DNA from 4 places in the Streptomyces sp. SID5643 genome. Region 2 is predicted to be linked to each of the others. Evidence: riboswitches for the same ligand, from Rfam matches in the RefSeq annotation. Region 2 holds a riboswitch; each other region holds the start of a gene.
What was found. A riboswitch is a leader RNA that binds a small molecule or an ion and turns the genes downstream of it on or off. The one in region 2 is predicted to bind cyclic di-AMP.
Positions count from the first base shown of each region.

Region 1: it holds a riboswitch for cyclic di-AMP, as region 2 does, so the genes downstream of both, GTY56_RS33795 (C40 family peptidase) here and GTY56_RS09295 (transglycosylase family protein) in region 2, are expected to answer to the same signal.
Region 3: it holds a riboswitch for cyclic di-AMP, as region 2 does, so the genes downstream of both, GTY56_RS00420 (M23 family metallopeptidase) here and GTY56_RS09295 (transglycosylase family protein) in region 2, are expected to answer to the same signal.
Region 4: it holds a riboswitch for cyclic di-AMP, as region 2 does, so the genes downstream of both, GTY56_RS06400 (M23 family metallopeptidase) here and GTY56_RS09295 (transglycosylase family protein) in region 2, are expected to answer to the same signal.

Region 1 is NZ_WWIC01000314.1:33,219-37,386, forward strand. Features, by position in the region: gene GTY56_RS33790 (SLAC1 family transporter) at 1-527, opposite strand, end outside; gene GTY56_RS33795 (C40 family peptidase) at 607-1,785, opposite strand; cyclic di-AMP (ydaO/yuaA leader) riboswitch at 1,794-1,966, opposite strand; gene pcrA (DNA helicase PcrA) at 2,282-4,168, shown strand, end outside.
Region 2 is NZ_WWIC01000075.1:15,718-19,885, reverse strand. Features, by position in the region: gene eno (phosphopyruvate hydratase) at 1-888, opposite strand, end outside; gene GTY56_RS09295 (transglycosylase family protein) at 1,163-1,855, opposite strand; cyclic di-AMP (ydaO/yuaA leader) riboswitch at 1,860-2,026, opposite strand; gene GTY56_RS09290 (LysM peptidoglycan-binding domain-containing protein) at 2,256-3,209, opposite strand; gene GTY56_RS09285 (cytochrome P450) at 3,331-4,168, opposite strand, start outside.
Region 3 is NZ_WWIC01000002.1:34,943-39,110, reverse strand. Features, by position in the region: gene GTY56_RS00430 (M16 family metallopeptidase) at 1-890, shown strand, start outside; gene GTY56_RS00425 (insulinase family protein) at 887-2,275, shown strand; cyclic di-AMP (ydaO/yuaA leader) riboswitch at 2,466-2,630, shown strand; gene GTY56_RS00420 (M23 family metallopeptidase) at 2,643-3,431, shown strand; gene GTY56_RS00415 (GntR family transcriptional regulator) at 3,621-4,168, shown strand, end outside.
Region 4 is NZ_WWIC01000052.1:105,718-109,885, reverse strand. Features, by position in the region: gene GTY56_RS06405 (YdcF family protein) at 1-662, shown strand, start outside; gene GTY56_RS06400 (M23 family metallopeptidase) at 801-1,727, opposite strand; cyclic di-AMP (ydaO/yuaA leader) riboswitch at 1,732-1,886, opposite strand; gene GTY56_RS06395 (alpha-galactosidase) at 2,205-4,168, opposite strand, start outside.

The sequences.
Region 1 (4,168 bases), on a different contig from region 2:
TGGTCCCCGCGCCCCTCCTCCACCTGCCGGGGCTGGAAGCGGAACAGGGCGAAGCCGTAGAGCGCGAGGCCCAGCCAGAACAGCACCAGGGCCGCGTGGGCCAGCCAGGCCGACGTATCGGCTGCGGCGAGCGTGGCACCGAGTACGGCCAGCCCCTGGGTGGCCACGCAGCGCAGGAACACCGTGCCGCGCCGCCCACCGGCCTCCGCGGTGAGCAGCACCGCCCAGAGCAGCATCGCGAGCGCCAGCAGCGCCTCGGCAGGGGACTGCCGGCCGGCCGCGGAGAAGCCGGTGCCGAGGACGGCGGTCGCCGCCACGGCGGTGAGTGCGGCCGGTGTCTCCGCCCGCCACCCGCCGCGTGCCCGCTGGGCGAGGCCCGCGGCCGCCATCAGCCAGGCCGCGCAGGCCAGGGCGAGGACGATGCGGGAGAGGACCTCGTACCCCGCCGAGTCGAGACCGACCGACACGATGCCGGTCGCCAGCGCGTACGTCGACCACCAAGTGGCAAACGGGGAGGGACCGGACATAGCGCCGATGCTAGAGAGCGCCGCGCCCGTTACGAGAGGGGCACGCGCGCGTGCCCCTCAAAAGGCGTGAAGAGCCCTCTCAGGCCGGCCGCACCACGCTGTGGATGGCCGACTCGCCGTCGTAGTAGACCGACTCCTCGCGCACGTACGTGCCGGGCTTCGGGGCGTGGATCATCATGCCGTTGCCGATGTAGATCCCGACGTGGGTGACGTCGTCGTAGAAGAAGACCAGGTCACCGGGCTGGGCCTGGGAGAGCGGGACCGTGGTGCCGGCGTTCACCTGGTCGTAGGTCGTGCGCGGCAGGTCGACGCCCGCGGCCTTCCAGGCGGCCTGGGTGAGGCCGGAGCAGTCGTAGGAGCCGGGGCCGACAGCGCCCCACACGTACGGCTTGCCGATCTGGGCGCGGGCGAAGGCCAGCGCCTTGTCGGCCTTGGTGGCGTACGAGGAGTCGGCCGGGGGTGTCGGGGTGGACGAGCCGGAGCCCGCCGGTCCCGAGGACGAGGACCCGCTGTCCTGCTGCCGAGCGGCCTCCTCCTGTGCCTGTCGCTGCGCGGCCTGCTGCCGGGCCAGCTCGTCGGCCTTGCGGGCGGCCTCCTCCTGCTTCTGCTTCTCGATCGCCGCGAGGCGGGCCTTCTCCTCGGCGGTCAGCCTCGACATCAGCTCGCGCGCCTCGGCGAGCTTGCGCTGGACGGTCGCCTTGGCCGTCTTCAGATCGCCCTGCGACTCGGTGAGCGTCTCCAGGCTCTCGGTGGCCTCCTGGCGCTTCTTCATCGTCTCGGACTGCTGCGCGATGTAGTCGTCGACGGCCACCTTCTGGCGGCCCGTCATCCGGTCCATCAGCTGGGTCTGGTCGAAGTAGTCCTGCGGGGTGTCCGCGAGCAGGAACGTCGCCGTGTCCGGGGCGGCGGCGCCGGTGCGGTACTGGGCGGAGGCGAAGGACCCCAGCTCCTCGCGCGCCTCGTTGAGCTTCTGGGTGCGCTTCGCGACGTCGTCGATGAGGGCGTCGGCGCGTTTGCGCTGCTTCGCCGTCTTCTCCTTGGCCGCGTTGTACTTCTCGGTCGCCGACCCCGCCTGGCGGTAGAGGTCGTCGACCTTCTTCTCGACTTCTTCCAGGCTGGGCTTGTCGTCGGCCTCGGGAGCGGCGTTGGCCGACTGGGACAGCAGGGCCACGGAGGTGAGGGCCGCCGTTGCGAGGGCGGGGGTCCGTATGCCTGCCACGCGCGTACCCGTAGGACGCGACTTGCGGTGCGACGCCAAGGGAGGCGACTCCTTCCACGTTCCGCCTACCGAGTTAGCTGTCGGGTTCGGGCGGGTGGTTCGGAAGGTTTGCCCTACGGCTCTCTCCGCACAGGGAGTCGGGCCGATTCACCCCAGGTTCACGGTTGGGTCCCCGGCTCCGGCTGCCGCTGCGGCACACCGGACTCGGCGGAGGCCGCGCGGCCCGGCGACGTTCGCCGGTGGGGGTCATGCGGCCTGGTCGCACGGTAGCCAACTCGTGTGGCCCCTGTGAAGGTTGATGGGTGATATGCCCGATACATTTTCGTGACCTCGGTCATGAACGTTGCCGAGAGTGAACGATCGGGGGAGTTCGGTCATCCTTTGTCCATAATTGCGGGGGGTGTAGCACGCCGTGATCATGCGGTCATGGAGGGCGACAATGAGCCGCCGGCCGGTCGGCGGGGGGCCCGCGCGCCCGGCGATGTTCTCAGGGCGGCGGCGGGCTGTCAGTGGGGCGCCCTAGACTCGGAGAGCGATGAGCAGCCTCTTTGACGACAGCTTCCTGGCGAACCTCCAGGCCCAGCGGGGCCCCGCGGACGAGCCCCCGCCGCCGCCCGAGGACGATCACGTTCCGGAGCCGATTCCGGACGATCTGTTCGGCGGGAAGTTCGACGCGCCCCCGGACCGGGACGCCTACTACCGGGACGGCGCGCCCCGCCCGGTCGTGGACACCGCCGCGCTCCTGGAGGGGCTGAACGACAACCAGCGCGCCGCCGTCGTCCACTCCGGCTCCCCGCTGCTCATCGTGGCCGGTGCCGGCTCCGGCAAGACCCGCGTGCTCACGCACCGCATCGCCCACCTCCTCGCCGAGCGCGGCGTGCACCCGGGCCAGATCCTCGCGATCACCTTCACCAACAAGGCCGCGGGCGAGATGAAGGAACGTGTCGAGCAGCTCGTCGGCCCGCGCGCGAACGCCATGTGGGTCATGACGTTCCACAGCGCGTGCGTGCGCATCCTCCGCCGCGAGAGCAAGAAGCTCGGCTTCACATCGAGCTTCTCGATCTACGACGCCGCCGACTCCAAGCGCCTGATGGCCCTGGTCTGCCGTGACCTGGACCTCGACCCAAAGCGCTTCCCGCCGAAGTCCTTCAGCGCCAAGATCAGCAACCTGAAGAACGAGCTGATCGACGAGGAGGACTTCGCCGCCCAGGCCACCGACGGCTTCGAGAAGACCCTCGCCCAGGCCTACGCCCTGTACCAGTCGCGGTTGCGCGAGGCGAACGCCCTCGACTTCGACGACCTGATCATGACGACGGTCAACCTGCTGCGCGCCTTCCCGGACGTCGCCGAGCACTACCGCCGCCGCTTCCGGCACGTCCTGGTCGACGAGTACCAGGACACCAACCACGCCCAGTACGCGCTCGTGCGGGAGCTGGTCGGCACCTCCGAGCACCCCGTCGACGTACCGCCCGAGGCCGAGGTCCCGCCCGCCGAGCTGTGCGTGGTCGGTGACGCCGACCAGTCGATCTACGCCTTCCGCGGCGCGACGATCCGCAACATCCTCCAGTTCGAGGAGGACTACCCGGACGCCACGACGATCCTGCTGGAGCAGAACTACCGCTCCACGCAGACGATCCTCAGCGCCGCCAACGCGGTCATCGAGCGCAACGAGTCCCGCCGCCCCAAAAATCTGTGGACCAACGCGGGCTCCGGCGCCCGGATCACCGGCTACGTCGCCGACACCGAGCACGACGAGGCGCAGTTCGTCGCCGATGAGATAGACCGCCTCACGGACGCCGGCGAGGCCAAGGCCGGTGACGTCGCCGTCTTCTACCGCACCAACGCCCAGTCCCGTGTCTTCGAAGAGGTCTTCATCCGCGTCGGCCTGCCCTACAAGGTCGTCGGCGGTGTCCGCTTCTACGAGCGCAAGGAGGTCCGGGACGTCCTGGCCTACCTGCGCGTCCTGGCCAACCCCGAGGACTCGGTACCGCTGCGCCGGATCCTCAACGTCCCCAAGCGGGGCATCGGCGACCGCGCCGAGGCGATGATCGACGCCCTGTCCCAGCGGGAGAAGATCAGCTTCCCGCAGGCGCTCAAGCGCGTCGACGAGGCGTACGGCATGGCCGCGCGCTCGACCAACGCCGTCAAGCGGTTCAACACGCTGATGGAGGACCTCCGCACCATCGTCGAGTCCGGCGCCGGACCGGCCACGGTTCTGGAAGCCGTGCTGGAGCGCACCGGATACCTCGCCGAGCTCCAGGCCTCCACCGACCCGCAGGACGAGACCCGTATCGAGAACCTCCAGGAACTGGCCGCCGTCGCCATGGAGTTCGAGCAGGAGCGCGGCGAGGACGAGCAGACCACGCTGTCGGACTTCCTGGAGCAGGTCGCGCTGGTCGCCGACTCCGACCAGATCCCCGAC
Region 2 (4,168 bases):
GGTCTTCCAGCCCTCCCAGTCGTCCTCGAACAGCGGGTCCTCGATGGAGACGAGCGGGTACGCGTCGACGAGCTCCGCGTAGTACTCGGTCATCTCGGCCGCCGAGCGCTCCTTGCCCTCGAAGGTGTAGACGCCGTCCTTGTAGAACTCGGAGGCGGCGACGTCGAGCGCCAGGGCGATCTGCTCGCCGGGGGTGTAACCGGCTTCCTTGATCGCTTCCAGGATGAGGTCGAGGGCCTCGCGGTTGGAGCCGAGGTTCGGGGCGAAGCCGCCCTCGTCGCCGAGGCCGGTGGCCAGGCCCTTGCTCTTCAGGACCTTCTTCAGCGTGTGGTAGACCTCGGCGCCCCAGCGCAGGGCCTCGGAGAAGGACTCCGCGCCGATCGGGGCGATCATGAACTCCTGGATGTCCACGTTGGAGTCGGCGTGCGAGCCGCCGTTCAGGATGTTCATCATCGGCACCGGCAGCAGGTGCGCGTTGGGGCCGCCCAGGTAGCGGAACAGCGGCAGGTCGCTGGCCTCGGAGGCGGCGTGGGCGACGGCGAGCGAGACGCCGAGGATGGCGTTGGCGCCGAGGGAGCCCTTGTTGTCGGTGGCGTCCAGGTCGAACATGGCCTGGTCGATCAGGCGCTGCTCGGTGGCGTCGTAGCCGACCAGCTCCGGGCCGATCTGCTCGATGACCGCGAGGACGGCTTTCTCCACACCCTTGCCGAGGTAGCGGTTCGAGTCGCCGTCGCGGAGCTCGATGGCCTCGAAGGCGCCCGTGGAGGCGCCGGACGGGACGGCGGCACGACCCGTGCTGCCGTCGTCGAGGCCGACCTCGACCTCGACCGTGGGGTTGCCTCGGGAGTCCAGGATTTCCCGGGCTACGACGACGTCGATGGACGGCACGAGCATCTCCTTCTTGGTGTGACGCGGTGATGCGGGTCGCGTGGACCCGGCGGGGTGCGGGCCGCGGTGGCTCGCGACATGAGCCTAACCGGCTCCGGGCGATCGGCCACCGGGTCGCCCACCCCATGGACAGAACCGAGAGTAAATTGTTTCCGAACGGAACAAAGCCGGTTCGCGAAGTACGGCAGAAAAAACCCCGCTCCGGTGCGTACGGGGGATGACGCGCCGGAGCGGGGAGCTGGTGGGCCCTGGGCGGGCCCGGGTGGGCCGCTGCTTACTTCAGGTGCAGCTGCTGGCCGGGGTAGATGAGGTTGGCATCGGTGATGATGTCCTTGTTCAGCTGGTACAGCTTCTCCCAGCCGCCCTTGACCTTCTCCTCGGCCGCGATCGAGCTCAGGGTGTCGCCCTTGACGACCTTGTACTCGCCGTCACCCTTCTTGACCTTCTTGCCGGTCGGGGTGGTCACGGTCTTCTTGGCCGCCGGGCGCTCGTCGGAGCGGGAGGCCGGCTGCTCCTGGGTCTCGCGGGTCTCGGTGCCCTGCTGGCTCTGCGAGGAGCTGCCGGAGTCGTCGGCGGAACCGCCACCGGTGTAGCCGGCGCTCGACAGGCCCTTGCCGCAGACCGGCCAGGCGCCCTTGCCCTGGCCCGCGAGGACCTTCTCGGCGATCTCGATCTGCTGGGCCTTGGTGGCCTGGTCGGCGGTGGAGGCGTACTTGGTGCCGCCGTAGCCGGCCCAGGTGGAGGCGGAGAACTGCAGGCCGCCGTAGTAGCCGTTGCCGGTGTTGATGGACCAGTTGCCGCCGGACTCGCACTGGGCGACCGCGTCCCACTCGGAGGCGGTGGCGGCGGAGGCGTTGCCGGCCGCCATCAGCGGGGCGGCGACGGCGGCACCGGTGACGCCGGCGAGCGCGACGACGCGAGTGGCCTTGGACGGACGACGGTGCTTGCCCTTGCTGGAAAACAGCATGGAGAGATCCCCTCACCGACGCCTGCGAGGTGAGCTGTCGGGTTCGGGCCGGTTGAGTTGCCCGGCCGCGCCCCTCCCGGGACACGGCTTCACCCCAAGCCCTTCCGGCACAACCGGCCGGTCGGGCACCTACCTTGGGTCCCCCGCTCCTGCCTACGGCGCTTGACGCGACGACTGTTCCCGTACGGCCGCTGGCAGGATTCGGCGTTGCGGCAGCCGGGGCTCGCGGTGACGAGCGGTCACGACCGTAGGCACGCCGCCCACCGAATTTCAAAGACGATCAAGGCTTCTGAGATCTATCTCTCACCGGCCTTATACGGGACATTCAGTATGAAAACGTGACGTGAACTCACCCGGTTTAGGGGGGACTTCGACCGTCGTTTCCGCACTGCCCGAACAGCTACTTCTCGTCCGCTTCGCCCTCGACCGCGAGCGCCTGACCGGGATGGATGAGGTCGGGGTCGTCGCCGACCGCCTTCTCGTTGCTGTCGTAGAGCGCGTGCCATCCGCCGCTGACACGAAGGGCGTCGGCGATGGACCAGAGGCTGTCGCCGACGCCGACGATGTAGGCACCCTCGGACGCGTCGGCGGAACTCTCGTCGGCGGGCGCGGAGTGACGCCCCGTGGACTTCTCCGCACCGCCGCTCTCGGGCGCACGGGTTTCGTCGGCACTGGGACCGCGATGGCGGCCGGAGCCGGTCTCGGACGACGCCGAGGAGTCGTCGCCCTGCCGCGCGTTGCCGGACTTGCCGCCCTCGGGAGTGGCCGACGGAGAGCCGCCCGGCTGCTCGTCCCGCGACGAGCCGTCGGATTCGCCTGATCTATCGGTTTTGGCGGTTTCGTCCTTCGAAGACGACGACGCGTCAGGCGACGGAGACGAGGAGGGGCTTTCAGAAGGGGACGAACCCAGCGAATCGAGCAATCCGGGCGAGTCCACCTCACCGGATGATGCGGACGAGTCGGGTGATTCCGACCCCTTGTCCTGCTGGAGCCCCGAGAGCAGTCCACAGGTGCGCCATGCGCCGACCCCCTGGTCGGCGAGGATTCTCTCGGCCACGGCTATCTGCTGGGAGCGGCTGGCCAGGTCGGCGCTCGCGGCGTAGTCGAGGCCGCCGTGCTTCTCCCAGTCGTCCTGGGACAACTGGAGGCCGCCGTAGTAGCCGTTGCCGCTGTTCTGGCTCCAGGCGCCACCGCTCTCGCAGTCCGCGACCCGGTCCCAGGTCGTGCCGTCGGCCGCACTGGCACCGGAGGCCCCGAGGAGCGGGATCGCGATGGCGGAGCCGGTCACCCCGGCCGCCACGAGGAGAGCCGGAGCCTGGCGGGGGCGGCGGTGCCGACCGTTCCCGGAGAGCATACGGAGACCTTTCGCGAGACAGCAGTGACCGAGGCGGTGCGATTCCCCGCCGCGTTGATGGGTGAACGTATCGGCAGTCGATCACTTGTCACAAGTTCATGCCGCGTAGATCACGTGAAGATCACAAGTCTGATGTTTCGTCACGTCCGGTGGGTGCGAACTCCACCGGCAGGGTGCGCAGCCCCCGCATGATGAGGCCGCCACGCCATCTCAGCTCGGCCGGATCCGCCGCGAGCCGCAGGTCCGGGAGGCGGGTCAGGAGCGTGGCGAGCGCGGTCTGGCCCTCCAGCCGGGCGAGCGGGGCTCCGAGGCAGTAGTGGATGCCGTGGCCGTACCCGAGGTGCTGGTTGTCGCGGCGGGAGAGGTCCAGCACGTCCGGATCGGCGAACCGCTCCGGGTCACGGTCCGCGGCGGCCAGGACCACGAGGACGGGGTCGCCCGCCTCGATGCGCTGCCCACCGAGGGAGAGGGGCTGCGTGGCGAAGCGCCAGGTGGCGAGCTCCACGGGGCCGTCATAGCGGAGGAGTTCCTCGACGCCGGTCTCCAGCAGGCCGGTCTCCCCCGCGACGAGGGACGCCTGGAGCCGGGCACGCTGCCCGGGGTGGGTGAGCAGCGCGTAGGTGCCGTTGCCGATCAGGTTCACGGTCGTCTCGAAACCGGCGAACAGCAGGATGAAGGCCATGGCCGCCGCCTCGTTCTCCGTGAGGTGCTCGCCGTGGTCGGAGGCGCGGATGAGACCGGAGATGAGGTCCTCTCCGGGGGCGGGCTCGGCGGGCAGCGCCTCGCGCTTGCGGTGGATGAGGTCGGCGAGGTAACCGCGCATCTTCTTCACCGACCGCGCCACGCCGCCCCGCGGCCCGCCCTGGTGGCGGATCATCATGCCCGCCCAGTCGCGGAAGTCGTCCTGGTCCTCGCGCGGGACGCCGAGCAGCTCGCAGATGGCGTAGATGGGCAGCGGG
Region 3 (4,168 bases), on a different contig from region 2:
ACGGAACCGCCTTCGAGAAGCTGACCGCACTCGCCTACCCGGAGGGCCACCCCTACCACCACACCCCGATCGGCTCCATGGCCGACCTGGACGCGGCGACCCTGGAGGACGCGCGGGCGTTCTTCCGCACCTACTACGCGCCGAACAACGCCGTGCTCTCCGTGGTCGGCGACATCGACCCGGAGCAGACCCTCGCCTGGGTCGAGAAGTACTTCGGCTCCATCCCCGGTCACGACGGCAAGCCCGCCCCGCGCGACGGCTCGCTGCCGGAGACCATCGGCGAGCAGCTGCGCGAGGTCGTCGAGGAGGAGGTCCCGGCGCGCGCCCTGATGGCCGCCTACCGGCTGCCGCACGACGGCACGCGCGCGTGCGACGCGGCCGACCTCGCCCTCACCGTCCTCGGCGGCGGCGAGTCCTCCCGCCTCTACAACCGGCTGGTGCGGCGCGACCGTACGGCCGTGGCGGCCGGCTTCGGCCTGCTGCGGCTCGCCGGGGCGCCCTCCCTGGGGTGGCTGGACGTGAAGACGTCCGGTGACGTGGAGGTGCCGGCCATCGAGACCGCCATCGACGAGGAGCTCGCCCGGTTCGCCGAGGAGGGCCCCACGGCCGAGGAGATGGAGCGCGCCCAGGCCCAGCTGGAGCGCGAGTGGCTGGACCGGCTCGGCACGGTCGCCGGCCGCGCCGACGAACTGTGCCGGTACGCCGTGCTGTTCGGCGACCCGCAGCTCGCCCTGACCGCCGTCCAGCGTGTGCTGGAGATCACGGCGGAGGAGGTCCAGGAGGTCGCCAAGGCCCGCCTGCGGCCCGACAACCGCGCGGTGCTCGTGTACGAGCCGACCGCCCCCGAAGCCCCCGCCGACCAGGACGAGAACGAGGAGGCGGCCCGGTGACCGAGCTCGCCACGATGGACTTCCACCCCCGGCCCCAGTCGGGCGACGCCAAGCCGTGGGCCTTCCCCGCCCCCGAGCGCGGCACGCTCGACAACGGTCTGACGGTGCTGCGCTGCCACCGCCCCGGCCAGCAGGTCGTCGCCGTGGAGGTGCTGCTGGACGCCCCCCTGGAGGCGGAGCCGGCCGGTCTCGACGGTGTGGCCACGATCATGGCCCGGGCGTTCTCCGAAGGCACCGACAAGCACTCCGCCGAGGAGTTCGCCGCCGAGCTGGAGCGTGCCGGCGCCACCCTCGACGCGCATGCCGACCACCCCGGCGTCCGGCTCAGCCTGGAGGTGCCGGCCTCCCGTCTCGCCAAGGGGCTGAACCTGATCGCCGACGCGCTGAGGGCGCCCGCGTTCGCCGACAGCGAGGTCGAGCGGCTGGTCACCAACCGCCTCGACGAGATCCCGCACGAACTGGCCAACCCCTCCCGCCGTGCCGCCAAGGAGCTCTCCAAGGAGCTGTTCCCGTCGGACGCGCGCATGTCGCGGCCCCGGCAGGGCACCGAGGAGACGGTCGCCGCGATCGACTCCGCGGCCGTTCGCGCCTTCTACGAGAAGCACGTCCGCCCCGCGACGGCCACCGCCGTCGTCGTCGGCGACCTCACCGGTATCGACCTCGACGCCCTGCTCGGCGACACCCTGGGGGCCTGGACGGGCTCCTCGGCCGAGCCGCGTCCGGTGCCGCCGGTGACCGCCGACGACACCGGCCGGGTCGTCATCGTGGACCGCCCCGGCGCCGTCCAGACGCAGCTGCTGATCGGCCGGGTCGGCCCGGACCGGCACGACCGCGTGTGGCCCGCGCAGGTGCTCGGCACGTACTGCCTCGGCGGCACCCTCACCTCCCGCCTGGACCGCGTCCTGCGCGAGGAGAAGGGCTACACCTACGGCGTTCGGGCGTTCGGCCAGGTCCTCAGGTCCGCGCCGGACGGCACGGGTGCCGCGATGCTCGCCATCAGCGGTTCCGTCGACACGCCCAACACCGGCCCGGCTCTGGAGGACCTCTGGACGGTGCTGCGCACTCTCGCCGCCGGGGGACTGACCGACGCCGAGCGGGACGTCGCCGTGCAGAACCTGGTCGGGGTGGCTCCGCTCAAGTACGAGACGGCAGCGGCGGTCGCGAGCACGCTGGCCGACCAGGTCGAGCAGCACCTGCCCGACGACTACCAGGCCACGCTGTACCGTCAGCTCGCCGCGACCGGCACCGTGGAGGCCACCGCGGCGGCCGTGAGCGCCTTCCCGGTGGACCGTCTGGTGACCGTCCTCGTCGGCGACGCGGCGCAGATCAAGGCGCCTGTCGAGGCCCTGGGCATCGGCGAAGTCACCGTCGTCGCGGCCGAGTAGCGGCACGCGCGCAGGGGCCCTGGTTGTCTTCAAAGGCACCAGGGCCCCTTTATGCCCGAATTGATATGGGAGTTGCCTGTCTGCCCTGTGGGATGCGCTACAAACACCTGGATTCGTTTGGGAATTGAAAGCGGCGCCGCTTAGCGTCGTCCGGGCTGTTCGTCAGGCAGTGCGCCGCACCCGCGGCACCGGACAGTCATCGCCGAGTCCCCGTACGGCGCGAGCCAGGGGAGCCGGGGACCCACCGCAGTCCCTGGGGTGAATCGGGCGCCCGCGCGAGTCGCGAGGGAGTCCGTAGGAGACCTTCCTGCTCCGAACCCGTCAGCTAACCCGGTAGGCGAGAGGGAAGGAAAGGACCAGCCACTACATGGCGTTCACTCGCGCCACCGGGAAGCACCGTCGTCCCAGCAGGATCCAGCGCGGCACCGCCCGCGCGGCGGGCGTCGCGGCCCTCGCCACCACCGGCGTGATCGGCACCGTGGCGGCCCCCGCTGCCTTCGCCGCCGAGCCCAGCCCCGAGCAGACCGGCCTCACCCCGGTCGTCACCATGGGCGACACCGTGGCCCAGCAGATCGACGCCCAGGCGATCGCGCAGCAGCAGGCCGCCGAGGAGGCCGCCGCCAAGCGGAAGGCCGAGGAGGCCGCGCGCAAGCGGGCCGCCGAGTTGGCCGAGAGGGCCAAGGAAGCGGCCGAGAAGGCCCGCGAGGCCAAGGAGCGCGCCGCCCGCGAGGCCGAGCGCAAGCGCCTCAACGCCTATGTGGCCCCGATCTCCGGCTCGTACGTCTCCACCAGCTACAAGGCCAGCAGCGGCCTGTGGTCCTCCGGCAGCCACACCGGTGTCGACTTCCACGCCGCCACCGGCACCTCCGTCCACGCGGTCGGGGCGGGCACCGTCGTCGAGGCCGGCTGGGGCGGTTCGTACGGCAACCAGGTCGTCATCAAGATGAACGACGGGACGTACACCCAGTACGGCCACCTGTCCTCCGTCGGCGTCTCGGTCGGCCAGCAGGTCACCCCCGGCCAGCAGATCGGCCTGTCCGGCGCGACCGGCAACGTCACCGGCCCGCACCTGCACTTCGAGGCCCGCACGAGCGCCGAGTACGGCTCGGACATCGACCCGGTCGCCTACCTCCGCTCCCACGGCGTGAACCTCTGACCGGAACCCCCGCGCCGTTCCCGAAGCCCCGGCTCCCCGAGCCGGGGCTTTCGGCGTTTACGGCGGTGGCCTGTCCAAAAAATATCCCTGGATTCCCGATGGCCGTCGGAAATTCCGGCTCATTGCAATAGAGTCACGGAACGGGCGCCGCTCGTCGGCGTTTCACGGGGATTAATGGGGAGGTCGGTCATGCGTATTCCCGCGCACTCGGTGTGCACGGCCATCCGGGACGACATCGTCGCGGGTGTCCTCGCGCGCGGCAGCCGGCTCACCGAGGAACTCCTCGCGCGCCGCTACGGCGTCTCGCGGGTGCCCGTCCGGGAGGCGCTGCGCACCCTGGAGGCCGAGGGCTTCGTGGTGACCCGCCGGCACGCGGGCGCGTGCGTGGCCGAACCCACCGAGCAGGAGGCGGGCGACCTGCTGGAGATGCGCATGCTCCTGGAGCCGCTCGGAGCGGCCCGCGCCGCCCAGCGCCGCACCGAGGCGCATCTGAAGGTCCTGCGCGGCCTGGTCCGGCTGGGCCAGGAGCGGGCCCGCCGGGGCAGCAGTGACGACCTGCGCTCCCTCGACGGCTGGTTCCACGAAACGCTCGCCCAGGCCTGTGGCAGCCCCGCACTGACCTCGATGCTCACCCAGCTCCGCCACAAGATCGCGTGGATGTACGCCGTGGACGCACCGGCCAGCCCGGTGGAGTCCTGGACGGAGCACGGCGCGATCGTGGACGCGGTGGCGCGCGG
Region 4 (4,168 bases), on a different contig from region 2:
ACGTGGTCGGCGGCGAGGCGTTCGGTGCCCTCGTGGTCGCGGTCAACGCGGCCGCGGGATACCTCACTCTGCTCTTCCTGGTCTTCGCCGGCTACGTGTACGTTCGGGGCCGTAGCACCCCCCTGCCGGGAACCACCCATGTCGTCGTCCTGGGCGCCGGGCTCAACGGCGACCGGCCCGGCCCGCTGCTGACCCGCAGGCTGGAGCGCGCCCTCGCGATCGACGCCGCCCGCGCACCGGACACGCCTGGTGTGGTGTTCGTCGTCTCGGGCGGCCAGGGCGACGACGAGGTCTGCTCCGAGGCGGACGCGATGTCCGACTATCTGCGCGAGCGCGGAGTGCCCGTCGGCCGGATCGTGCGGGAAGACCGCTCCGTCAACACCGGGCAGAACCTCCGTTTCAGCGCGGCCCTCGTGGAGGACACCGCTCCCGGCCGCCGTGCCACGGTGGTCACCAGTTGCTTCCACGTTTACCGCACGACCCTGCTCGCCCGCCGCGTCGGCGTACCCGTGCACGTCGTGGGCGCGCCGACCTCCCCCGCCTACTGGCTGGCCGCGACACTGCGCGAATTCGCCGCCATCCTGTGGCTGGACCGCCTCCCCCTGGTCGGACTCAGCCTTCTCCTGGCAGTACCAGTGGCGACGACGGCCTTCGAGCACTGAAACGCCGGCCGCACACCTCGTGCCGGGCCCTGACCGATCCCTTGACGCGGCCGACGGCATGCGCACACACCGAAGGCCGGACCCGGGGATCGGGGTCCGGCCTTCGGCCGCGTGTCAGGCAGGTGGTCGTGCGGTGGGTCAGCCGACGGAGACGCCGTGGGAGCGCAGGAAGGCGACCGGGTCCACGTCAGAGCCGTAGTCCGGCGTGGTGCGGATCTCGAAGTGCAGGTGCGGTCCGGTCACGTTGCCGGTCGCGCCCGACAGGCCGACCTGCTGCCCGGCGGTCACGGTCTGGCCGGCCGAGACGGAGAGCTGGGACAGGTGGGCGTACTGGGCGTAGTGGCCGTCGTTCAGCCTGATGACGACCTGGTTGCCGTACGCGCCGCCCCAGCCGGCGGAGACGACGGTGCCGGCGCCGACGGCCTTGAGGGAGGTGCCGGTCGGGACGACGAAGTCGACACCGGTGTGGTAGCCGCTGGACCACATGCTGCCGGACATCCGGTACGGGGTGCCGACGGTGGCACCGGCCACCGGGAGGCTGTAGCCGCTCGCGTTGCTCTCGGCGGCGGGCTTGGCGGCGGCCGGCTTCGCGGCGGGCTCCGCCTTCGGGGCCGACTCGGCGGCAGGCTTCGCGGCCGAGGGCTTCGGGGCGGAGGCCTTCGGCGCGGACGGCGCCGAGGACTTCGGCGCGCTCGCGGCCTGCTTGCCGATCGACAGCTTCAGACCCGGGTGGATCAGCGACGGGTCCGAGCCGACGGCGTCGCGGTTGTCCGCGTAGAGCTTCTTCCAGCCGCCGCTGACGTTCTGATCGTCGGCGATCTTCGCGAGACAGTCGCCGGCCTTCACGGTGTACGTGCGGGGGCCATTGGCCTTTTCGGCGGCCTTCTTCTCGGCCGCCGGAGCGGACTGGACGGCCTTTTCCGGAGCCGACTGCGGGGTGGCGGCGTGGGCGCCGGCGGCCCCCATGAGCGGCAGCGCGAGAGCGGCTCCGCCGGTTCCGGCGACGGCGATGGAGCGGGTGAAACGCTGGGTCTTGGGACGGCGGTGCTTACCCTTCGCGGGCATGACGAATTCCTCTCCGTCGCCTGCGAGGTGAGCTGTCGGGTGCGGGCTGGAGATGCCCGGCCGCGCCGGGGCGCGGCTTAACCCCAAGCCGTTCCGGGAACCGGAACAGGCGTCTTACCTGTGGGTCCCCCGCTCCTGCCGTACGTCGGGTCAGTGTGTGCGGGCTCCGGTCGGCGGCAGGATTAGGCGTCCGTCCGGATTGGTGTGGAACGTAAGCGACCAGGACGCAAACGGACAAGCTTGCGGTTGCCCGTGACGGTGTTTTGCTTTGACGCGTCGCCACATCCGCGGTCACCGAGCGTGGATTACCGATCTCCCGCTTTCCTCAACAGCCCTGAACAACACGAGAATTACGTGCACATGGCAACAACGGATCGTCACGAATATGACGATGGTCACGCACCCCGACCCCATCTCCTTTACAGTCGGGGCACGTTATCCCTAAGCGGTTTAAGCTCCTTATTCGGACAGAAACGGCTACTTCCGCTTAAGGCGGACGACCGCGGCATCCAGATCCCCCCGCAGGCCCACGCGCAGCCCGTGATGAAGCAGCACGGCTCCCCGGTGAATTTCGCCCGTTTCGAGGCATTCGTACGATGCGGCCGGGTCGAGGGCGCACAACCGGAGAGCCGGTACGGGCTCGCCGTACCGCTGCGCCTGGAGCCAGGCGAGGACGACGGTCTCGTCTCCGAGGGTGTACTGCACGGCACTCAGTCCGCCCTGCGGGGGACGCAGCCGGTACTGGTCGCCGCGTTGCACCACGGGCCGGATCTCCTTGTAGAGCTCCACCCACTCCCGCGCCTCGGCGAGTTCCTCCCGCGTCCACCGCGTGAGGTCGCCGCCGACCCCCAGCACCCCGGCCATGGCGCTGACGAACCGGAACCTCAGGGAGCTGGCCCGCTGGTTGAGCATGACGTTCGGACTGTCGGTGACCCAGGCGGCCATGACCCGGGCCGGATGGATCTGACTGAAGCCGTGCTGGATGGCGAGCCGGTCGAGCGGGTCGGTGTTGTCGGAGGTCCACACCTGGTCCGTGCGGCTCAGCACACCGAGGTCGATCCGCCCGCCGCCGCCCGAGCAGGACTCGAAGGCCACTCCGGGATGGGCGGCCCGCAGCCGGTCCAGCAGGGCGTACAGGCCGCGCACGTGATCGATCCACAGCCGCTGCGGGTAGGGGTCGTCCGGCCAGCCGGCGTCGGTGAAGCAGCGGTTGAAGTCCCACTTGACGTAGTCGACGGGAGCGCCGGCGAGAAGCCCGTGGAGCTGCTCCCAGAGGTACTCCCGGACGTCCTCGCGGGCGAGGTTGAGTACGAGCTGATTGCGGAACTCCGTCCGCCTTCGTCCCGGTTGGTACTGCACCCAGTCGGGGTGCGCGCGGTACAGGTCGCTGTCCGGGTTGACCATTTCCGGCTCGACCCAGATCCCGAACTGCATGCCGAGGCCGTGCACGTGGTCGGCGAGCGGCTTCAGCCCGCCGGGGAAGCGGTCGGGGTTCGGGGTCCAGTCGCCGAGCCCGGCCCGGTCGCTGGTGCGCGCCCCGAACCAGCCGTCGTCGACCACGAACAGCTCGACGCCCATGGCGGCGGCCCGCTCGGCGAGCGCCCGCTGCTGCTCCTCGGAGATGTCGAACTCGGTGGCCTCCCAGGAGTTGAACAGCACCGGCCGGTCCCGGCCCGCGTCCGGGATCACATGCGCCCGCTGGTAGGCGTGCCAGGCGCGGCTCGCCCCGCCGAAACCGCCGTCGCTCCAGAGCCCGGCGAAGACCGGCGTCGTGTACGACTCCCCCGTGGCCAGCGTCAGCAGCCCCGAGTCGTCGTAGCCCGCGCCGCCGGTGATCTGCACGCGCGCATCCGGGAGCTGGGCCACGGAGATGCGCCAGGACCCGGACCAGCCCAGGGCGCAGCCGTAGACCTCGCCGCGCTCCTCGGTGGCGTCGGCGTCCAGGGCGACCCACGGCAGGTGCTGGTGCGAGGTGTGGCCGCGGCGGCTGCCGATGACCTTCTCGCCGTGGGTGAGGCCGGAGCGCGTCAGGCGTGACTCGGCCCCCCAGCGGCCGTGCAGCTGGGACAGCCGCCACGCGTCGCGGTCGGGCAGGGTCCAGGTCGCGGAGTCGGCGCGCAGCAGTTCGACGTCCGGCCCCCGGTTGTCCAGGGTCACCCAGCGCTCGACGACGTCCGTCGAGGAGGGCATGCGGTAGTGCAGCGTGACGGTCAGGTCGCCGTCGCGGAACCGGAGCCGCAGCTCGCCGTCCCCGGCGTCGTGCCCCTCGAATCGCCACTCGGTGCCGCGCCACCCGGCCGCGCGTACGGACAGGGCGGGGCGCACGAAGCGGGGGCCGCCCTCGACCGGGTACTCCTCGCGTCCGTCGAGCGGGGACTCGAAGGGCCAGTAGTCCGGCAGCGGCCGGACGGCGAGGGCCTCGGCGTCGGTGAGGCCGATAC